DNA from 3 places in the Acidovorax sp. WCS2018Noco2-16 genome. Region 3 is predicted to be linked to each of the others. Evidence: predicted binding sites of a transcription regulator. Region 3 holds the regulator's gene; each other region holds the start of a gene.
What was found. Region 3 encodes LexA, which represses DNA repair genes until DNA is damaged. Its sites were predicted from a motif close to ACTGTATNNNNATACAGT; they were not measured.
Positions count from the first base shown of each region.

Region 1: a site for LexA is predicted at 3,998-4,015, ahead of recA (recombinase RecA). Genes of this name have one in related genera too.
Region 2: a site for LexA is predicted at 4,994-5,011, ahead of RQI28_RS11820 (DNA topoisomerase IV subunit B). Genes of this name have one in related genera too.

Region 1 covers NZ_JAVTJJ010000007.1:58,109-65,685, forward strand. Annotated here, with positions in the region: gene RQI28_RS14415 (DUF1631 family protein) at 1-1,076, shown strand, start outside; gene RQI28_RS14420 (tripartite tricarboxylate transporter substrate binding protein) at 1,120-2,094, opposite strand; gene recX (recombination regulator RecX) at 2,244-2,717, opposite strand; gene recA (recombinase RecA) at 2,822-3,937, opposite strand; gene RQI28_RS14435 (MarR family winged helix-turn-helix transcriptional regulator) at 4,079-4,582, shown strand; gene RQI28_RS14440 (response regulator transcription factor) at 4,653-5,342, shown strand; gene RQI28_RS14445 (sensor histidine kinase N-terminal domain-containing protein) at 5,454-6,920, shown strand; gene RQI28_RS14450 (hypothetical protein) at 6,999-7,382, opposite strand.
Region 2 covers NZ_JAVTJJ010000004.1:176,893-184,469, forward strand. Annotated here, with positions in the region: gene parC (DNA topoisomerase IV subunit A) at 1-2,058, opposite strand, end outside; gene RQI28_RS11815 (lytic transglycosylase domain-containing protein) at 2,126-3,001, opposite strand; gene RQI28_RS11820 (DNA topoisomerase IV subunit B) at 2,988-4,976, opposite strand; gene RQI28_RS11825 (MFS transporter) at 5,083-6,306, shown strand; gene RQI28_RS11830 (hypothetical protein) at 6,318-6,485, shown strand; gene RQI28_RS11835 (class I SAM-dependent methyltransferase) at 6,555-7,139, shown strand; gene dapA (4-hydroxy-tetrahydrodipicolinate synthase) at 7,174-7,577, shown strand, end outside.
Region 3 covers NZ_JAVTJJ010000001.1:34,247-41,823, reverse strand. Annotated here, with positions in the region: gene lpxK (tetraacyldisaccharide 4'-kinase) at 1-541, shown strand, start outside; gene RQI28_RS00190 (Trm112 family protein) at 598-783, shown strand; gene kdsB (3-deoxy-manno-octulosonate cytidylyltransferase) at 780-1,583, shown strand; gene adk (adenylate kinase) at 1,810-2,466, shown strand; gene RQI28_RS00175 (asparaginase) at 2,536-3,501, opposite strand; gene lexA (transcriptional repressor LexA) at 3,595-4,269, shown strand; gene RQI28_RS00165 (hypothetical protein) at 4,925-5,146, shown strand; gene hrpA (ATP-dependent RNA helicase HrpA) at 5,262-7,577, opposite strand, start outside.

The DNA.
Region 1 (7,577 bases), on a different contig from region 3:
TGACCCACCCCGCGCGCCAGCTCATCGACCGCATGGGCGCGGTGGTGCTGGGCTTCGATGCGGCAGCCATCAGCGGCAGCGCCATGGAAGGCGAGATCCGCCGCGTGGTACAGGTGATCGAGCAATACCCGGAAACCGGGCAGCGCGTGTTCCAGCTGGTGTATGACGAGTTCGAGAAATTCCTGTCCAAGTTCCTGACCGAGAAGCAGACCACCTCGCGCCTGGTCACGGTGGCGCAGCAGGTCGAGCAGCGGGAAACGCTGGCGATCCAGTACACCATCGAGCTGCGCGCGCTGCTCAAGGACATGCCGGTGCGCGACGAGATCCGCGAGTTCCTGTTCAAGACCTGGGCCGAGGTGCTGGCCCTGTCCGCCGTGCGCGACGGCCCGCAGCATGCCGACACCACCGTGTTCAAGCAAACGGCGGCCGACCTGGTATGGGCCGCCAGCGCCAAGCCCAACCGCGCCGATCGCGCCAAGGTCATCCAGACCCTGCCGGCTCTGCTGCAGCGCGTGCGCCAGGGGCTGGCGCTGGTGGGCACCAGCGGCGAGGCGCAGGACGCCCAGGTGAAAGTGCTGACCGACACGCTGGCCGACGCCTTCCTGTCCAAGACGGCATCCATTCCGCAGGCGCACATCGACACGCTGGCGCGGCGCCTGGCCAACCTGGAAGACTACCTGTCCGACGCCACGCTGGGCGAGATGCCGCTCAATGCGGACAACATCGAGATGCTGCTGGGCATCGACGCGTCCTCGATCCACGTGGTGGCCGACAACGGCGCGCCGGTGCAGGCCGAAATGGTCGCTTGGGCACAAGAGCTGCCGGTGGGCAACTGGTACACGCTGGACCACAACGGCGCCTCTGCCCAGGTGCAGTATGTCTGGCACAGTGCGCGCAAGCAGCTGCATCTGTTCGCCGCCACCGACGGCAGCAGCTACCTGCTGCAGCTGCACCGGCTGGGCGCCTATCTGCAGGCCGGCCTGCTGGTGGGGCAGGACGACGAAGGCCTCACCACGCGCGCCACACGCGACGCGCTGGCCAAGCTCGACGCGAATCCGGAGCGGCTGCTGGGCTGAGGTTTCCGCAGCGCGCACCGGGGCGTGCCCGCGCGGCTACTGGCTATTGCTTCGGAATCCCGGCACGCTGAATCACGGCTGACCAACGCTGGATCTCGCTGGCCAGCAATGCCGCCTGCTGCGCGGGCGTGCTGCCCCGCGCCTCGACTCCCCACTCCTGCAACTGCCGGCGCAGCTCCGGTGCGGCCAGCGCGGCGTTCACTTCGCGGTTCAGCCGGGCGATCACGTCGGGCGGCGTGCGGGCGGGTGCCGCCAGGGCGTTCCATGAAGTCACGTCGAACCCCTTTGCTGCTGCATCGCTTTCCGCCACGGTCGGCACGTCCGGCAGCGACCTGGCGCGCCTGGCGCCCATCACCGCGAGCCCGCGCAACGCCTTGCCGGTGATCTGGCTCGTCACGGGCGCGAGTATTTCCACGGCCGCATCCACCTGGCCGCCGCGCAACGCAGTGACGACGGCGGGCGTGCCGTTGAAAGGCACCACCTGCACGTCGATGTTCAGCGTGCTTTTCAGCAGCTCGGCCGCCAAGTGCTGTGTGCTGCCCACCTGCACGGTCGCGATGTTGAGGCGCCCGGGCCGGGCCTTGGCCTCGGCGATCAGGGTGCGCATCGAGGTGATCGGGCTGTTGGCGGCCACCAGCACCGCCAGATCGAAGCTGCCCAGCGTGGAGATGGGCGCGAAGTCTTTCACCGTGTCGTAGGGCAGTGAGGCGAAAAGGCCTGCGCTGACTGCGGTGCCGTTCGACATCAGCAGCAGGGTGTGCCCATCGGGCGCGGCATTGGCGACCGTGCTGGCGGCCACCACGCCGCCCGCGCCGGGCTTGTTGTCCACCACGATGCTTTGCCCCAGCGACGCGGCCATCTTCTGCGCCACGCTGCGTACCGTCAGGTCGGCCACGCCGCCCGGGCCGAACGGCACCACGATGCGTATCGCCCGCGAGGAAAGGGGTTGCGCCAACGCGCGCAAGGGCGGCAGGCCCAGCGCCAGCAGGGCGCTAAAGGCCCAGCGTCTTCTATTCATGGAAAGGTCTCCTGCGCCCCCGGACGCGGGCCGGAGGTCGAGCCTCACTATGACCGGCCTGCCGCCGCGTGCCTAGCGCCAGCGCCCTCTGTCTGCTATGCCTTGCCGGCATGGCATGACGACCGGGGTACAGCCCTCATCAGACCCCATCAACCCGCGCTGCCCTCATCGCCCGCGTCTTCTAAAGCACCCGCCAACACCTTGCGCACCGTGTCGCCGCCAAAGCCCCGCGTCATCAAAAAGCGCGTCTGCTTCGCGCGCTCCTGCAAGCTTTGCGGCGGGCCGTCGAAGCGGCGGCGCCACACGGCGCGGGCGCGGTCGATTTCCGTGTCCTTCAAGCGTTCGGCCGTGGCGCGCACCAGGGCTTCGTCCAGCCCTTTGCCGCGCAGCTCCTGCATCACGCGCTGCATGCCCAGCCTGGGGGCGCGGCGGTTGACGACCGAATCGGCGACCCGGCCGGCGTTGATGAAATCCTTGGCCTCCAACTCGTCGAGCACGGCGGCCAGGTCGTCGCCTTCCTGCACGTGGCGCGACAGCTTGGTCTGCAGCTCGGCGCGGGAATGCTCGCGCTGTGCCAACAGGCGCAGCGCGCGGCCCTTGAGCGATAACGTGGCAAAACCCATTGGTGCTATGAAAAATGTAGCTTGCAGCGCTTGTCAATCAAGCGCTGCAGCCACTTTTCGTTCAAAAATCGCAGATGGAAGGGCGTGCCGGATTCAACCCCGGATCACTTCTCCGCCCGGTCGGCTTTGTCGGCCTTGGGCGCCTTGTCGGCCTTGCCCTCGGCTGCTGCGGGCACGCCGCCCGGCAACAGCGAGATGCCCAGGCTCTCGCGCACCTTGTTCTCGATCTCCACCGCCAGGTCAGCGTTCTCGCGCAGGAATTCGCGGGCGTTGTCACGGCCCTGGCCGATCTTCTCGCCGTTGTAGGCATACCAGGCGCCGCTCTTTTCGATGATGCGCGCTTCTACGCCCATGTCGATGATCTCGCCTTCGCGGCTGATGCCTTCGCCGAACAGGATGTCGAACTCGGCCGTCTTGAAGGGCGGGCTCACCTTGTTCTTCACCACCTTCACCTTGGTTTCGTTGCCGATGGCTTCGTCGCCCTTCTTGATGGTGCCGGTGCGGCGGATGTCCAGGCGCACGGAGGCATAGAACTTCAGCGCATTGCCGCCGGTCGTGGTTTCGGGGCTGCCGAACATCACGCCGATCTTCATGCGGATCTGGTTGATGAAGATGACCATGCAATTGGTCTTCTTGATGGTGGCAGTGAGCTTGCGCAGCGCCTGGCTCATCAGGCGGGCCTGCAGGCCGGGCAGCGCGTCGCCCATCTCGCCTTCGATTTCAGCCTTGGGGGTCAGTGCGGCCACCGAGTCGATGACGATCAGATCCACGGCGCCCGAGCGCACCAGGCTGTCGACGATTTCCAGTGCTTGTTCACCGGTGTCGGGCTGGCTGATCAGCAGGTCGGACAGCTGCACGCCCAGCTTCTGGGCGTACTGCACGTCCAGCGCGTGCTCGGCGTCGACGAAGGCGCACTGGCCGCCCACCTTCTGCATCTCGGCGATGACCTGCAGCGTGAGCGTGGTCTTGCCCGAGCTTTCCGGGCCGTAGATCTCGACCACGCGGCCACGCGGCAGGCCGCCCACGCCCAGGGCCACGTCCAGGCCCAGCGAGCCGGTGGAGACGACCTGGATATCCTCGATCACCTCGCCTTCGCCCAGGCGCATGATCGTGCCCTTGCCGAACTGCTTTTCGATCTGCGCCAGCGCGGCTTGCAGGGCCTTGGCCTTTTCGGCGTTGACGGGTTGTGCGGGGTTGGTGTTCTTGACTGCGACGTCCATGGAAAACTCCTGGAAAAACAAGGGGGTTATGCGTTTCATCCGATCTGCTGTTAAGCACAGGCTGGATGCTTGAACAGTAGTTTATGGGCGGGTTGCAAGGTTTCAAAGCAAATTTTGGTCAGTTTGGCTGACAATCGACCCATGGCTGATTTGACTCACTCTCCGGCTGCCGGCGACAGCTGGCGGCACACCCACCTCGGCCGGCTGCTGGGTCATGCCATGCGGCGCTTCGACGCCCGTGTGCTGCAACTGATGGCGCACGACGTAGAGGTGCCGCTGGCGCTGTCCAACCTGGCCGCGCGTGACCAGATCAGCGCGGCGCATGTGCACATCACGCGCCACCTGGCGCTCTCCGGCGACCGGCTGACCGACCTGGCGCGCCGCGCGGGCATGACCAAGCAGGCCATGGCCAACCTGGTGGACCAGTGCGAGGCCTGGGGCTTGGTCACGCGCGAGCCCGACCCGCTGGACGCCCGCGCACGCCGCGTGCGCTTCACGCCCACCGGGCTGGCCTGGCTGCAGGCTTTTCAGCGCGCCGTGGCGCAGGCTGAGGCGGAGTTTCGCGATGCGGTCGGCCACGACGTGGCCACGGTGGTGGCCATTGGGCTGGAGGCTTATGCCGGCGGTGATGCGCCGGTGGACTGACGCCTAGAATCACCGCCACGCGCGGCGTGTCGAAGCTTCGACCCCAGACCGCGCACCAGGAGACCAACGCATGCGAATTCTCATTGCCGAAGACGACCAGGTGCTGGCCGACGGCCTGCTGCGCACGCTGCGCGGATCGGGCGCGGTGGTCGACCATGTGGCCAGCGGCACCGAGGCCGACGCCGCGCTGCTGGCCAATAGCGAATTCGATCTGCTGATACTGGACCTGGGCCTGCCGCGCCTGCACGGCCTGGAGGTGCTCAAGCGCCTGCGCGGCCGGGGCTCGGCCATGCCGGTGCTGATCCTCACCGCCGCCGACAGCGTGGATGAGCGCGTCAAGGGCCTGGACTTCGGCGCCGACGATTACATGGCCAAGCCGTTTTCGCTGCAGGAGCTGGAAGCGCGCGTGCGGGCGCTGACCCGGCGCGGCATGGGCGGCACCACCAGCGTGATCCGCCACGGTCCGCTGGTGTACGACCAGGCCGGGCGCGTGGCCACCATCGACGGCCGCATGGTCGAGCTGTCGGCGCGCGAGCTGGGCTTGCTCGAGGTATTGCTGCAGCGCGCCGGCCGCCTGGTCAGCAAGGAACAACTGGTCGAGCGACTGTGCGAATGGGGCGAAGAGGTGAGCAACAACGCCATCGAGGTGTACATCCACCGCCTGCGCAAGAAGATCGAGCGCGGCCCGATCCGCATCGCCACGGTGCGCGGCCTGGGCTACTGCCTGGAAAAGGTCGCGCCCGAGCGCTCGGTGGCATGATTGCTCTTGTTTTTATAGCTACTCGCGCTTGACCATCAAGCGCTAGAGCCTTAAAACACCTCAAACCCTACCACCCACCGCTCACCACCGTATGGCAGCCGAGCCCTTGGCGTGAAGATCTTCCAGCGCGAACAGCGCTCCCTGTTCGGCGAAATCCTCGACTGGATGCTCACGCCGCTCTTGCTGCTGTGGCCCGTCAGCCTGGCGCTGACCTGGCTGGTGGCGCAGGGGCTGGCCAACAAGCCGTTTGACCGCGCGCTCGAATACAACGCCCACGCGCTGGCGCAGTTGGTCACCGTGCAGGACGACCGGGTGCAGTTCAACCTGCCGCAGCCCGCCAGCGAGATCCTGCGCGCCGACGAATCCGACATCGTCTACTACCAGGTCGTGTCGCCCGACGGCGCGTACCTGTCGGGCGAGCGCGAGCTGCCGAAGCCGCCCGACGACGAAAAGCCGTTCTCTGGCGAGGTGCGGCTGCGCGATGCCGAGCTGCGCGGCATCGACATCCGCATCGCCTACCTGTGGGTGCGCGTGCCGCTGCCCGGCGCGCCGGCGGCGCTGGTGCAGGTGGCCGAAACCCGTGAAAAGCGCAGCGTGCTGGCCACCGAAATCATCAAGGGCGTGATGCTGCCGCAGTTCGCCATATTGCCGCTGGCCGTGCTGCTGGTGTGGCTGGCGCTGGCGCGCGGCATCAAGCCGCTGTCGCAGCTGGAAGAGCGCATTCGCGCGCGCAAGCCCGACGATCTGTCGCCGCTCGACCACAAGGCCGTGCCGATGGAAGTGGCGCCGCTGGTCGACTCGGTCAACGATCTGCTGCGCCGGCTCAACGAATCCATCGCCACGCAAAAGCGCTTTCTTGCCGACGCCGCGCACCAGCTCAAGACGCCGCTGGCGGGCCTGCGCATGCAGGCCGACCTGGCGCAGCGCGAGGGCTCAGACACCGAGGCGCTGCGCCGCTCGCTGCAGCAGATCGGCCGCAGCAGCATGCGCGCCACGCACACCGTCAACCAGTTGCTGGCGCTGGCCCGGGCCGAGGGCGGCACCGGCATGGTTCGCCAGCCGGTGGACCTGGCGCGGCTTGTGATCGAAGTGGTGCGCGACAGCGTGCCGCGCGCATTGGAGCGGCACATCGACTTGGGGTACGAAGGCGCAGAGCCTGGCGCGCCCGGCGTCTGGATGCATGGCAACGCCACGCTGCTCAAAGAGCTCGCGCGCAACTTGCTGGACAACGCGATGAACTACACGCCCTCCAACGCAGGGCAGCCCGGCGTCATCACTGCGCGCGTGTTGGCCGACACCTTCGGCCACGTGCTGCTGCTGCAGATCGAAGACTCCGGCCCTGGCGTGCCCGAAAGTGAGCGCGACCTGATCTTCCAGCCGTTCTACCGCGCGCTGGGCACTGACGCCGACGGCTCGGGCCTGGGCCTGCCCATCGTGGTGGAAATCGCGCGCCAGCATGGCGCCACCGTGCGGCTGGACGACGCGCAGCCAGGGCATGTGCCGCCCGGCGCGCGATTCACGGTGCAGTTCGCGTCACAGCCGGCACCTGCGCCCAGGCACTCGACCGGTCTTGAATGAAAAAAGCCCGCGCAGCAGGCGGGCTTTTTCTATGGTTGACCAGTGAGCACCCGCAGGGGCGCCCTCAAGTCAAGCCCATCAGTTGGTCATCGGAACGGTGCGGCTTTCGTACACGGACGCCACGGCGCTGGTCTCGCCACCCAGGCGGCGGACTTCGGCCACGTACTCAGGGCCGCTGCGCATGCGTTGGTATTCGGCCAGGCGTTGGGCGTACAGCGGGTCGGCGGCTGGCGAGCCTTCACCCACCTGGTACTGGCCCAGGCCTGCCATCTGCCACAGGTTCCAGTCGGCCTGCACTTCGGCGCGAGACACCTGGCGCGACGTGTCCGACACCATCGCCACAGGCGTTGGGCCTGCCCACACTTCCTGGTTCACGGGTGCGCCGGACATGCTGCCTGCGGCGGATGCGCCGGTGGCTGCGATGGCGAGGGTAGCTGCTGCGATGAGGTGCTTGCTGTTCATGTTGGGAAGTCCTTTCGAGGTCACACGGTGAGTGCAAAAAAGCGGTTGTCGAAGCGCGATGGCAAGGCAGGGGAGCGATGTCTTCGCGTTTCGCAACGTGTTTGCTTTTTGCTGCGAGGAAGGTCAGTGTGGACTGCGATGCAGGCGCTGCGTTGTGCGAAAACGCAGGGATTCGTGTCAGGTCCAGTCCGACGC
Region 2 (7,577 bases), on a different contig from region 3:
GGCCGGCGCCAGCGGCTGGCCGCCGTTGGTGATGGCCGCATGCGAAGGTTTGCACAGCTGCTCGCCTTCGGCCAGCGTGATGAAGGCCTTGCCGCCGCGGTTGCGCGCGGTCATGTGTTCGACGGCGGCGATGAAGCCATAGCCGCCCGAGCTGGCCAGCAGCAGCGCCGCGCCCGCCGGCCCGGCGAAGAAATGCAGTGGCTGCGTGCCGCTTTCCAGCTCGATCAACGTGGTGATGGGCTGGCCGTCGCTGCGCGCGCCCGGCAATTGCGCCACGGCCACCGAATACACGCGCCCGTTGCTGCCGAAGGTGATGAGGGTGTCGACCGTGCGGCATTCGAAGGTGCCATAGAGCCCGTCGCCCGCCTTGAACGCGAAGCTGGCCGCGTCGTGCCCGTGGCCCTGGCGCGCGCGCACCCAGCCTTTTTGCGACACCACCACGGTGACGGGCTCGTCCACCACCTTCACTTCGGCCACGGCCTTTTTCTCGGCCTGGATGAGGGTGCGGCGCGGGTCGGCGAACTGCTTGGCGTCCTGCTCAATCTCCTTGGCCATCAAGCGCCGCAGCGATGCGGGATTGCCCAAAATGTCTTCGAGCTTGCCCTGCTCTTCGCGCAGCTCTTTCAGTTCCTGCTCGATCTTGATAGCTTCGAGCCGCGCGAGCTGCCGCAGGCGAATTTCAAGGATGTCTTCGGCCTGCCTGTCCGATAGGCCAAAGCGTGCGATCAGCGCCGCCTTGGGCTCGTCCGCCGCGCGGATGATGGCGATCACCTCGTCGATGTTGAGCAGCACGACCTGCCGCCCTTCGAGGATGTGTACGCGGTCCAGCACCTTGGCCAGCCGGTGCTGGCTGCGCCGCGTGATGGTCTGCTGGCGGAAGTCGACCCACTCCTGCAGCATGCGGCGCAGCGACTTCTGCGTGGGTCTGCCGTCCAGGCCCACCATCGTCAGGTTGATGGGCGACGACGTTTCCAGGCTGGTGTGCGCCAGCAGCGAGGTGATGAGCTCCTGCTGCGGCACGCGGCCGGTCTTGGGCTCGAACACCAGGCGCACGGGCGCGTCCTTGCTCGACTCGTCGCGCACCACGTCCAGCACGCCCAGCACCGTGGCCTTGAGCTGCACCTGCTCAGCACTCAAGGCCTTCTTGCCAGCTTTGACCTTGGGGTTGGTCAGCTCCTCGATCTCTTCCAGCACCTTCTGCGTGGACACGCCCGGCGGCAGCTCGGTGACCACCAGCTGCCACTGGCCGCGCGCCAGGTCTTCGATCTTCCAGCGCGCGCGCACCTTCAGGCTGCCCCGCCCCGTTCGGTAGGCGTCCTGAATGTCGCCGGTGCTGCTGATGATCTGGCCGCCGCCCGGATAGTCCGGGCCGGGGATGAACGCGAACAGCTCGTCGTCGCTGAGCTTGGGGTTCTTGACCAACGCCACGCAGGCGTCCGCCACTTCGCGCAGGTTGTGGCTGGGGATTTCCGTCGCCAGGCCCACGGCGATGCCGCTGGCGCCGTTGAGCACAGCAAACGGCAGGCGCGCGGGCAACTGGCGCGGCTCTTCGGTCGAGCCGTCGTAGTTGGGCACGAAGTCCACGGTGCCCTGGTCGATCTCGTCGAGCAGCAGGCCGGCGATGCGCGTCAGCCGCGCCTCGGTGTAGCGCATGGCCGCCGCGCCGTCGCCGTCGCGGCTGCCGAAGTTGCCCTGGCCGTCGATCAGCGGGTACCGCTGGTTGAAGTCCTGCGCCAGGCGCACCAGCGCGTCGTAGGCCGACTGGTCGCCGTGCGGGTGAAAGCGGCCCAGCACGTCGCCCACCACGCGGGCGCTCTTGACAGGCTTGGCGGCTACGTTGCGCGTGGGGCCGCTGTAGGCCAGGCCCATGCGCTCCATCGCAAACAGAATGCGCCGCTGCACCGGCTTCATGCCGTCGCACACATCGGGCAGCGCACGGCCCTTGACCACCGAGAGCGCGTATTCCAGATACGCACGTTGGGCGTAACTGGCCAGGCTCGGGTTGTCGTCGGACTCGGGCTGAGAGAGATCGAGAGTGGGTTGGTCGTTGTCGCTCATGCGTCGGGGAAATGAGGGAAAGGAAAGAAAACGGCCTTCAGTGCGCCGCGATGTCGTTCACGAACAATCAGCGCGGATCGGGCAGGGCTGCGGGGCCGGCCAGTTCCATGCGCACGCGGCCGCCGGCGGCGCGCGCGGCCGGCTGGGCCAGCGGCGGCTTCAGCAGGGCATAGAGCCCCAGCACGCTCTTGACGTAATTCTGCGTTTCGCGATAGGCCGGAATGCGGTCGCCCGCGCGCCGCACGGCGCCTTCGCCGGCGTTGTAGGCGGCCAGGGCCAGGTCGAGCCGGCCTTCGAACAGATCGATCAAATGCCGCAGGTAGCGCGCGCCGGCGGCCACGTTGGTGGCCGGGTCGGCGAGCTGCTGCTCGATGGTGCGGCGCGGCGCGCGCGCAACGCCGAAGCGTTCGGCCGTGGCCGGCATCACCTGCATCAGGCCCACGGCACCGCGCGGCGACACGGCCAGCGCGTCGAAGCCTGATTCGGTCGCGATTACTGCCTGCAGCAACTCGTAATCGAGCCCCTGCTGCGTGGCCGAGGCGCGCAGATGGTGCTTGACGCGCTTGACCTCCGGGGCGATGTCGAAATACGCCAGCCGCCGCACGCCCGCCGCCGTGGCCGAGGGCGCCGAGTCAGGCAGCACGATGCCGGTGCCGGCCGAGCGTCCATCGATGGCGGAATCGAACACGTCGCCACGGAAGTACAGCGTGTAGCGCTCGTCGACGCGCTCGGCCGCGAAGTGCGTCACGCCGCGTTCATCGACGTGAGCCCACAGGTCGGCATGGGCCGATTGCTGCAAAAACCATAGCAACAACCCCAGGCACATCAAGCGCGAGAGGCCAAAAACACCCCAAACACGCTCCGCCCACGCCGCACCGCCGCGCAGCGCACACCGCACCAAGCTGGGCTGGCCGCGCTGCGCAGCCATGTCAGATGTCCACATCCACGGCGTCGCCGTGCAGTTCCATCAGCTCGCGCCGGGCGGCGGCCTCGCCCTTGCCCATCAGCTTGGTGATGAGGCCTGCCGTGGCGGCAAAGTCCATCGCGCCCAGTTGCACGGGCAGCAGGCGGCGGGTGTCGGGGTTGAGCGTGGTTTCCCACAGCTGCTCGGCATTCATCTCGCCCAGGCCCTTGAAGCGGCTGATCTGGCACTTCTCGCGCGCCACGCCGTCCTTGACGCTCTTGTCGAGAATGGCTTCCAGCTCACCCTCGTCCAGCGCATACACCTTCGACGCCGGCTTCTTGCCGCGCGCGGGCACGTCCACCCGAAAGAGCGGTGGGCGCGCCACGTAGATGTGGCCCGTCTCGATGAGCTTGGGAAAGTGGCGAAAGAACAAGGTGAGCAGCAGCACCTGGATGTGCGAGCCGTCCACGTCGGCATCGCTCAGGATGCAGACCTTGCCGTAGCGCAGGCCCGACAGGTCGGGCGTGTCTTCGGGCCCGTGCGGGTCCACCCCCAGCGCCACCGAGATGTCGTGGATTTCATTGTTGGCAAAGAGCCGGTCGCGGTCGACCTCCCAGGTGTTGAGCACCTTGCCGCGCAGCGGCAGCACGGCCTGGCATTCCTTGTCGCGGCCCATCTTGGCGCTGCCGCCGGCAGAGTCGCCCTCCACCAGAAACACTTCGTTGTGCGACAGGTCGCGGCTTTCGCAGTCGGTCAGCTTGCCGGGCAGCACGGCCACGCCGGAGCCCTTGCGCTTTTCGACCTTCTGGCCGGCCTTCTGGCGCGTCTGCGCGGCCTTGATGGCGAGTTCTGCCAGCTTCTTGCCGTACTCGACGTGCTGGTGCAGCCAGAGTTCGAGCGACGGACGCACGAAGCTCGACACCAGCCGCACGGCGTCGCGCGAATTGAGCTTTTCCTTCACCTGGCCCTGAAACTGCGGGTCCAGCACCTTGGCCGACAGCACGTACGAAGCGCGTGCAAACACGTCCTCGGGCAGCAGTTTCACGCCCTTGGGCAACAGCGAATGCAGTTCGATGAAGCTCTTGACCGCGTTGAAGAGGCCGTCGCGCAGGCCTGCGTCGTGCGTGCCGCCTGCGCTGGTTGGAATCAGGTTGACGTAGCTCTCGCGCACCGGCGCGCCTTCGTCGGTGAAGCCCACGCACCAGGAGGCGCCCTCGCCTTCGGCAAAGCTTTCGTGGTTCCGGTCGGCAAAGCCTTCGCCCTCGAAGAGCGGAATCACCGGGTCGGCATGCAGCGTTTGCGCCAGGTAGTCGCGAAGACCGCCCTTGTACTGCCAGGTCTGCACGTCCTTGGTTTTCTCGTTGACCAGCGTCACCGTCACGCCGGGCATCAGTACCGCCTTGCTGCGCAGCAGATGAGTCAACTCCGCCATCGGCAGAACCGGGGTCTCGAAGTACTTCGGATCGGGCCACACGCGCACGGTAGTGCCCTGCTTGCGCTCGCCCGCAGCCAGCGGGCGTGACGTCAGCGGCTCGGTGACGTCGCCGCCCTGGAAGACGAGTTGCGCCATCTGGCCTTCGCGGTGCGTGCTGGCTTCCAGCCGCAGCGACAGCGCATTGGTGACCGACACGCCCACGCCATGCAGGCCGCCCGAAAAGCTGTAGGCACCGCCCTTGCCCTTGTCGAACTTGCCGCCGGCATGCAGCCGCGTGAACACCAGTTCGATGACGGGCGCCTTTTCTTCCGGATGCAGGCCGAAGGGAATGCCCCGGCCGTCGTCTTCGATGCCCACCGAGCCGTCGGCATGCAGCGTGACCTTGATCTTTTTGCCGTGGCCGGCCAGCGCCTCGTCAGCGGCGTTGTCCAGCACTTCCTGAATGATGTGCAGCGGGTTGTCGGTGCGGGTGTACATGCCCGGACGCTGCTTGACGGGCTCCAGGCCCTTGAGAACGCGGATCGAGCCTTCTGAATATTCGCTGGTGGAAGCGGATGCGGATGCGGGTTTGACTGCCATGGCGGCGGATTGTAGTAGCTGGATATAACCACAGCCCCGCCACACCTTTCTTTCAATGCCAGCAGACGAGCGAGCGCAGCCACACCGTTTTGGCTAAAGTCGCCGGATGCATAAAGAAACACAAAAACTGCCCGTGGTGCAGGTGCTGCTGTGCGGTGCCGCCATCGTCACGCTGTCGATGGGCATCCGCCACGGCTTTGGCCTGTGGCTGCAGCCGATCACGCAGGAGATGGGCTGGACGCGCCAGACCTTCGCGCTGGCGATCGCGGTGCAGAACATCGCCTGGGGCGTGTTCGGCATCTTTGCGGGCATGGCGGCCGACCGGTTCGGCGCGTTTCGTGTGCTGATGGGCGGCGCGCTGCTCTACGCGCTGGGCCTGGCCGGCATGGCGCTGTCGCCCACACCAGTGACCTTTGCGTTGACAGCGGGCGTGCTCATCGGCGCGGCGCAGGCCGGCACGACCTACGCCGTCATTTACGGCGTGCTGGGCAGGCAGATCGCGCCGGAGCGGCGCTCTTGGGCCATGGGCGTGACGGCGGCGGCGGGCTCGTTTGGGCAGTTTCTGATGGTGCCGGTCGAAGGCCAGCTCATCGCGCAGTTCGGCTGGCAAGAAGCGCTGCTGGCGCTGTCCATGCTGGTGCTGCTGATCGTGCCGCTGGCCTTCGGCCTGCGCGAACCCGGCTTTGGCAACGCGCCCGGCGGCGCGGCCAGCCCGCGCAAACAGTCCATCGGCCAGGCGGTGGGCGAGGCGCTGCGCTATCCCAGCTTCCTGCTGCTGACGGCGGGTTACTTCGTCTGCGGCTTTCAGGTGGTGTTCATCGGCGTGCACATGCCCAGTTACTTGAAGGACCACGGCCTGTCGCCGCAGGTGGCCAGCTATGCGCTGGCGCTGATAGGGCTGTTCAACATCTTCGGCACCTACTTGGCCGGCACGCTGGGCCAGCGAATTCAGAAGCGCTACATCCTGTCGTTCATCTACTTTGGCCGTGTGGTGGCGATCAGCGTCTTCCTGATGGTGCCGCTGACGCCCATGTCGGTCTATGTGTTCTCGGCCGTGATGGGTGCGCTGTGGCTGTCCACCGTGCCGCCAACCAACGCCACCGTGGCGCAGATCTTCGGCGTGCAGCATCTGTCGATGCTGAGCGGCTTCGTGTTCTTCAGCCACCAGATCGGCAGCTTTCTGGGCGTGTGGCTGGGCGGCTATCTATATGACCGTACTGGCAGCTACGATGTGGTCTGGTATCTGTCGATTGCACTGGGCGTCTTCGCCGGGCTCGTGAACCTGCCGGTGCGTGAAGCGCCCATCGCGCGCCAGCCGCAACCCGCCTGAACTGAAAAAACATGTCATCCGCTCTGCACCACTCCACCGCCGCGCCCTCGCGCCGCCAGCGCTTCGGCCGCTGGGCGGGATGGACCCTGGGTGCCGCGGTGCTGGTGGTGGTGTTCATGCTGTACGCGGAGCCGGATTTCGTCGTCATGATGGCCGATCAGGTTTGGGCGTGCTTCTGACACGCCATCTGTATCAAAACGGCCTCCAGCGCTTGATCCATAAGCGCAAGCAGCTATAAAAACAATAGCATGAAGAGTCACGGCGACGGAGCCCCTTCCGAATGGATCACGCGCTGGGCGCACCTGATGCCCGAGCGCGGCAGCGTGCTCGACGTGGCCTGCGGCGCCGGCCGGCATGTGCGCTGGCTGCACGCGCTGGGGCATGCGGTCACCGGCGTCGACCGGTCGCAAGAAGCATTGGCACCACTCGCCACGCTGCAGCCGCCCGTCGAAACTGTGTGCGTCGACATCGAATCAGGCCCGTGGCCGCTGGCCGGGCGCCAGTTCGGCGCGGTCATCGTCACCAACTACCTATGGAGGCCGCTGCTGCCCACGCTGATCGCCAGCGTGGCGCCTGGCGGCGTGCTGCTGTACGAGACCTTCGCGGCAGGCAATGAAACCGTCGGCCGGCCGGCGCGGCCCGAATTTCTTCTAGCGCCCGGGGAACTGCTGGGCGCCTGCGAGGGTCTGCGTACCGTGGCATTTGAAGATGGCTGGCTTGCATCGCCCGAGCGATTCGTGCAACGCATCGCCGCCGTCCGCGAGCAGCACGGCGCCGCCGCAAGCCGTCACCCGCTGGTCCCGCAAGGGGCTGCTGCACGGCAGGCTCCCTAGTTAGAATGCTCTTTTACCGTTTCACCACGCGGACATGACCCTTCCCAGCGCTCCTCTCACCGGCAGCATCGTCGCCCTCGTCACTCCCATGCACGAGGACGGCAGCGTGGACTACCCCACACTGCGCCAACTGATCGACTGGCATGTCGCCGAAGGCACCGACTGCATCGGCGTCGTGGGCACGACGGGCGAATCGCCCACCGTCAATGTCGAAGAGCATTGCGAGATCATTCGCGTCTCTGTCGAACAGGCTGCGGGGCGCGTGCCCATCATGGCCGGCTGCGGTGCCAACTCCACGGCAGAGGCCATCGAGCTGGCTCGCTTCGCCAAAAAGGTGGGCGCCGACACGCAACTGCAGGTGGTGCCCTACTACAACAAGCCCACGCAAGAGGGCCAGTACCAGCACTTCAAGGCGATTGCCGAAGCCGTGGGCGACCT
Region 3 (7,577 bases):
GCTGGCCCGCGACATCGAGCTGTGCGTGTTCAACGACGAAGGCATTGGCAACGGCTGGCTGCTGCCGGCCGGCCCGCTGCGCGAGCCCTGGCCGCGCCCGGTGGACGCGGTGCTGCACGCCGGGCCTCGCCCCACGGGCGGCGATGCGCCGGCCTTTGCCCTGCAGCGCGGATTGGCAGCCGACGCCGTGCAGGCCGACGGCTGCCGCGTGCCGCTGTCCAGCCTGTTAGGGCAGCCACTGCACGCCATTGCGGCCATTGCCAGGCCACACGACTTCTTCAGCATGCTGCGCGCCCAAGGGTTGACGGTGGAACATGCCGAAGCGCTGCCAGATCACTATGATTTTAATAGCTGGAAGCGCTTATCTGATAAGCGATACAGGCTGATTTGCACCGAAAAAGACGCGATCAAGCTGTGGCCGAATTACCCCGACGCACTGGCCGTTCCGCTGGCTCTGCGTCTGCCACCCGAGTTCTTCACGACGCTGGATGCGCAACTGGCGCGAGCCAACTCGCAACTATCATCGGCAGCTGCGGCCTGACCGACGGCCGCGCCCTCTTCTCACCCGCACATATCGCCCCACCGGGCGCCGACGCCATGGACCCCAAACTGCTCGACCTACTGGTCTGCCCTGTCACCAAAGGCCCGCTCGTTTTTGACCGTGATCGCCAGGAACTGGTCTCGCGCAGCGCGCGCCTGGCCTACCCTGTGCGCGACGGTATTCCCGTGCTGCTGGAAAACGAAGCCCGCACCCTCACCGACGACGAAATCGACGCTGCATGAGTGGCGCTGCTGTGCCCGCTCGGCCTGCTCGGCCAGATTTCACGATACTGATCCCGGCCCGCCTGGCATCGACCCGCCTGCCGAACAAACCGCTGGCGGACATCGCCGGACTGCCGATGGTGGTGCACGTGGCGCGCCGCGCTGCGCTCAGCGGTGCACGGCGCAGCGTGGTGGCGGCAGATGACGAGCGCATCGTCGCGGCATGCCGCCAGCATGGTGTGGAAGCCGTGCTCACCCGCGCCGATCATGCGAGCGGCAGTGACCGGCTGGCCGAGGCGTGCGAGTTGCTCGGGCTGGCGGGTGACGACATCGTGGTCAACGTGCAGGGCGACGAGCCGCTGATCGACCCCGCCCTCATCGATGCCGTGGCCGGGCTGTTGTCCGAGCGCCACGACGCCAGCATGGGCACGGCCGCGCACGCCATCGATTCAGTCGACGACTACGTGAATCCCAACGTGGTGAAGGTGGTGCTCGACGGACGGGGATTGGCCCATTACTTCAGCCGCGCCCCCATTCCGCACGCACGCGACCATGCGCCAGGCACGGCTTGGTGGAAGGACGCTACCGGTCCAGCCGGCTACGCGCCGCTGCGCCACGTTGGCATCTACAGCTACCGCTCCGCATTCCTGCGGCAGTTTCCGCAACTGGCACCAGCCCCCACCGAGGCGTTGGAAGCGCTGGAACAATTGCGCGCGCTATGGCACGGCCACCGCATCGCGGTGCACGTGGCGGCGACGGCGCCCGGCCTGGGCGTCGATACGCCGGCGGATCTGGAACGCGTGCGTTCCCTGTTGGCTTAGGCGGCCCAGCCAGCACTGCGCCCGGCCAGACCCGCCATGCACCCAGGCGGTGCGAAGACGCCGCGAAACGCGCTCGGCAACTACTAGCGCCGCGCCGCGTCACCTTGATGACGCGTCAGTTTGGTGCAGGTGTCGCATGCTATCCTCGACCGCAACGATTGCACCCGCCCGGCGCACGCTCAGCCGCGGCCGGATGCCAGCCGAATTCAACATCGAGAGGAGATCCATGAAGCTGATTCTTTTGGGCGCGCCTGGCGCGGGCAAAGGCACCCAGGCCGCGTTCCTTTGCAAGAAGTACGGCATTCCGCAAATTTCCACGGGCGACATGCTGCGCGCCGCGGTGAAGGCCGGCACGCCGCTGGGTCTCGAAGCCAAAGCCGTGATGGACGCTGGCGCGCTCGTCAGCGACGACCTCATCATCAATCTGGTAAAGGAACGCATCGCCCAGCCCGATTGCGCACAAGGCTTCCTGTTCGACGGCTTTCCCCGCACCATTCCCCAGGCCGACGCCATGAAGGCCGCCGGCGTCAAGCTGGACTACGTGCTGGAAATTGACGTGCCGTTCGAAGCGATCATCGAACGCATGAGCGGCCGCCGCTCGCACCCGGCCAGTGGCCGCACATACCACGTCAAGTTCAATCCGCCCAAGGTCGACGGCAAGGACGACGTGACCGGTGAAGAACTGATCCAGCGCGAAGACGACAAGGAAGCCACGGTGAAGAAGCGCCTGGATGTCTACAGCGCGCAGACCCGCCCGCTGGTCGACTACTACTCGAGCTGGGCTCAACAAGAGCCCGATGCAGCGCCCAAGTACCGCGCCATCAGTGGAACGGGATCAGTGGAAGAAATCACCCAGCGCGCGCTGCAGGCCCTGTCGAACTGACCGCAGCCTGAACCGATGAACAAAGCCCCGCATGCGGGGCTTTTGCTTTGGGCGGTAGGTGATAGGCATTCAGTGCGAGCGAGCCGCCAGCAGTTCAAGCAACAACGAACCCCGCGCCTTTACCGCCCCCAGGCCGTGCGCATCAGCCTGCAGGGAATCCCCCGGACGCGGCAACACCCGGCCCAGCAGGCAGCGCGAGCTCACCCGCACCGCCACGCCCGCCGCTTGTGCACGCAGTAGCGCAGCCTCCAGATCATGGTGCAGCGTGCCGTTGCCCGTTGCAGCCACCACCAGGCCCGCCACGCCGTCGGCCACCAGCAGATCCACTACACGGCCCGACGCACCGGCGTGGTTGAGCAACACCTCGACGCGGGGCCAGCTTGACGGTGCAGCGGTGGCCCACTGAGAGCGGGCATGCAGTGGCTCAGCGGAAGGCCAGTCGCGCGCCAGCCGCACCTGGCCTTCCTCCACCCAGCCAAGGGGGCCGCTGTCTCCGGAATCGAAAGCATCCACGCGATACGGATGTACCTTGCGAACCTGCTCGGCACCATGCAGCGTGCCGGCGGCTACCGCCACGACGCCACGCGCACCTGGGGTGGCAGCCACCGCCACGGCATCGAGCAGATTCTGCGGCCCGTCTGGCGTCAGGGCGGAGGCCGGCCGCATGGCGCAGGTCAGCACCACTGGCTTGTGGGCATCCAGCACCAGCCGCAGGAACCAGGCCGTCTCTTCCAGCGTATCGGTGCCGTGCGTGATGACGATGCCGCGCACCTCGGGGTCGGCCAGATGCACTGCGCAACGGTCGCCCAGCCGCTGCCAGATGCCGAAGTCCATGTCCTTGCTGTCCACCTGGGCGACCTGTTCGGCCACCAGCTCGCCGCCCGCAGCGGCCACCAGGCCAGGCACCGCATTCAGCAGTTGCTGCACCCCCACCTGGGCAGCGATGTAGCCGATGTTGTCCGACGAGTCGCTGGCGGTGCCAGCGATCGTGCCCCCCGTTCCCAGCACCACGATTTTTTGAGCGCCCACTTGCATCCTTCGAAAAACTGGTTAAAAATACAGGTACTGGATTAAAAAACAGTCCCGCCGTCGATCCTTTTGATCACCGCATTGCACTGGAACCTCGCCATGCTCGACAGTCCCAAGCTCACCGCCCGCCAGCAACAGATTCTGGATCTCATCCAGACCGCCATCGCCCGCACTGGTGCTCCACCCACTCGCGCCGAAATCGCTGCGCAACTGGGCTTCAAGTCCGCCAATGCGGCCGAGGAACACCTTCAGGCGCTGGCACGCAAAGGCGTCATCGAACTGGTCAGCGGCACGTCGCGCGGTATCCGCCTGCGCAGTGAAACCGTGCGCTCCATCAACGCGGCACGCGGCACGCAGTTCAATTTGCCCATTCCAGGCCTGTCACAGCTGGTGCTTCCGCTGATCGGCCGCGTCGCCGCAGGCTCGCCGATTCTCGCGCAGGAACATGTAGACCAGACCTATAGCGTGGAAGGCAGCCTGTTTCAGCACAAGCCCGACTACCTGCTGAAAGTGCGCGGCATGTCCATGCGCGATATCGGCATCATGGACGGCGACCTGCTGGCAGTTCAGTCCACGCGCGAAGCCCGCAACGGCCAGATCATCGTCGCCCGCCTGGGTGACGACGTGACCGTCAAGCGCTTGCGCCGAACCGGCACGGCCGTTGAGCTGCTGCCAGAAAACCCAGACTACCCGGTGATCACCGTTCAACCCGGTGAGCCGTTCGAAATCGAAGGCCTGGCCGTAGGGCTGATCCGCAACACGATGCTCATGTAGCGCGAACGCGGCGTGCCGCAGGTGGCGGGCGTCTGGCGGTGGGGTGGGAGTACGGCGCACATAGCGCCTTACCAAAGCCTTACACGCCAACCCTGCGGCAAGTCGCCCAATGGCAATCCTGCCTGTGTTCAACCCTCCGTGCCGTCGCACGGGGCTGGTGCTGCCACCGGGCGGCCCGGGTTGCCAGCTTGCTCGCGCACTGTCTTGAAATGGCTTATTTGAAAAGCCAGGTTGAGTCGTCGCCGACTTGCGAAAAGCAATCTGAGCTAGCCGTTCCGGAACGCTCCAGCGCTGTTCGAGGCATTGACCACGATGGAGTTTTCACATGGGAATTGCCCTGCTTGCCTTTTCGTCTTTGTCGCAGCCCGTCAAAGCCCTGACTCAGTTTTTCGCTCGCCCAAGCCGCGGCGCAAGCCCGAGCGATGCACTGCCCTCAAATCATGTCCGCCCGGCAGCCGGCATTGGTTCTCAGCAGCCCGCTGCCCCTTCTTGCCAGCCAGTGGCCACAGCGAATGCCCCATTGGCCAGTCCGGCTCCAGTGGTGTCCAGTTCGGGCTTTTCCGCTCCTGCAGGGACATGGCCAGTGATTGCACCTGCGCGTTCCTTGTTGACCCTGCCACGGCAACAGGTTCCGTCGACTTCACGGGTAAATGCCTTGCCCGCTGCACCTGCGAAGGCTGCCAACGCCGACCGCTTTCATGCCGGCACCGGCAGCTACCAGCACGGTTCTGCCCTCAAGAAAGACCGCCCCATGCTGCGCGTGATGCGCCGCGTACACGCGACCGACCCCGCAAGGCTGGTGATTTCCGGGCGTATGGCCGATGTATGCGCTGAGCTCGACCGCCTGGCAGCATCAGAGGCTCACTTGGCCGTCTGACCACCAGGTTTCGAACCACGCAGGCGAAGGCGAACTCGAATGGACCTCACCGTCACCGGCCCGCTGTGCGCCGCCCGTTGAGTGACTTCGCCAGCGTCCGTGCTGTCATCACACGCTACGCGTTGATCTGTGCCCAGAGCTTGTCCAGTCGTTTGACGCTGACCGGCTGCGGGGTGCGCAGTTCCTGCGCGAAGAAGCTCACGCGCAATTCCTCCAGCAGCCAGCGCAACTCTTGCATGCGACTGTCCACCTTGCCCTTTCGGTCAGCCACCAGGCGCCAATAGCGCTGCTCCTGTGGGCGCAATTCCGTCAGTCGTGCTGCATCGCGCGAAGGGTCGGCCCGGTGCTTGTCCAGCCGCAGGGTGATGGCCTTGAGATAGCGTGGAAAGTGCGCCAGTTGAGTCCACGGCGCTGCTGCCAGGAACTGCCGGGGCATCAACCGCTGCAGTTGCTGCTGGGCGTCCTGCGTGGCCTCCGGCGCGTTCTTCGTGTCCTTGATCTTGCGCGCGGCAGTGGCAAACTCCACCAGGATGGTGCCAGCCAGGCGGGCGACTTCGTTGGCAATCAGGGTGAGGCGACCCCGTCCCTCTTCCACCCGGCGCTTGAAGTCGGCCTCGTTGGTCGGCAGCGGGTCTTGCAGAAAGGCGCGCTCCAGCGCAATGTCGAGAATCTGCGTGCGCAGTTCTTCCTGTGTGCCCAGCGGCATGTAGGCGACGGCCATTCGCTGCAAGTCTGGAATGTTCTTTTCCAGGTACTTCAGCGCGTCCTTGATCTGCAGCGCGAACAGGCGCCGCAGCCCCGCGCGGTGCTTGGCTGCCGCCGCTTCGGGCTCGTCGAACACTTCGATGGTGACGGCGTCGGTGCCGTCGATGAGCGCCGGAAAGCCGATCAGCGTCTGGCCTGCCTTGCGAATTTCCATCAGCTCGGGCAACTCGCCGAAGGTCCAGGCCGTGTAGCGTTGTCCGGCGGCCGTGGCCGGCTTGTTGGCAGCATCTGCAGCAGCGGGCGTTTTCGCGGCCTGGCCACCAGATCTATTTGCTACACTTTTAATAGCTACTTGCGCTTTACTATCAAGCGCTGGAGGCATATTTGATGCTAAATCTCCACCACCAGCGAGCTTCAGCCCCGCGAGCGCTTGAAACGCGCCGCGCGCCTTGGCGCCCCACTCCGCCTTCAGCGCACCCAGGTTGCGCCCGTGGCCCAGCTGCCGCCCGTGTTCGTCCACCACGCGGAAGTTCATGAACAGATGGGGGGACAGCATGTCCAGCTTGAAGTCTGCTCGCTTCACATCCAGCGACGTTTCTGTCTGCACCTGCTTGAGCAGCACGTCGGTCAGGCTGCCATGGCCGAAGCGCTCGGGTGCACCGAGCAACCCAGCCAGCCGCGCGGCGCTTTCGGGCAGCGGCACGAAGCGGCTACGCGGGCGCTGCGGCAGGCTTTTCAGCAGCGCCTGGATCTTCGCCTGCAGCATGCCAGGCACCAGCCATTCGCAGCGTTCGTCGTTCACCTGGTTCAGCACGAACAGCGGCACGGTCACGGTGATGCCATCGCGGGCATCCCCCGGTTCGTGCAGGTAGCTGGCAGCGCAGTCCACGCCGCCCAGCCGCACGGTCTTAGGGAAGGCGTTGCTGGTGATACCGGCTGCTTCATGGCGCATCAACTCGTCGCGGGTCAGTTTGAGCAGGTCGGGGTTCTGGCGGGCTTCGTCGCCGTACCAAGCCTCGAAGCCGGCGCCCGTGCACACGTCGGCCGGCACCTGCTGATCGTAGAAGGCGTAGATCAGCTCGTCGTCCACCAGCACGTCCTGGCGGCGTGACTTGTGCTCCAACTCTTCCACCTTGGCGATCAGCTTCTGGTTGGCGGCCAGGAACGGCAGGCGCGTCTCCCACTGCCCCGCCACCAGCGCCTCGCGGATGAAGATGTCCCGCGCAGCGTGCGGATCGACCTTGCCGAAGTTGACGCGGCGGTTGTTGTAGATGACCAGACCGTAGAGCGTGGCGCGCTCCATGGCGGACACCTGCGCAGCCTTCTTTTCCCAATGCGGGTCGAGCAGCTGCTTTTTCAGCAGGTGGCTGCCGATCTCTTCGACCCATTGCGGCTCGATGGCGGCGATGCCGCGCCCGAAGAGGCGTGTGGTCTCCACCAGTTCTGCCGCGACGATCCAGCGGCCGGGCTTCTTGCTCAAGTGCGCGCCAGGGTGCTTGTAAAAGCGAATGCCGCGCGCGCCCAGGTACCAGTCTTCCTCTTCGCTCTTGATGCCCAGGTTGCCCAACAGGCCGGCCAGCATGGACAAGTGAATTTGCTCGTAGCTGGCGGGTGTGGTGTTGATCTTCCAGCGGTGCTCGGTCACCACGGTGAGCAACTGCGTGTGGATGTCGCGCCATTCGCGCAGGCGCCGCACGCTGATGAAGTTCTGCCGCAGCAGCGCCTC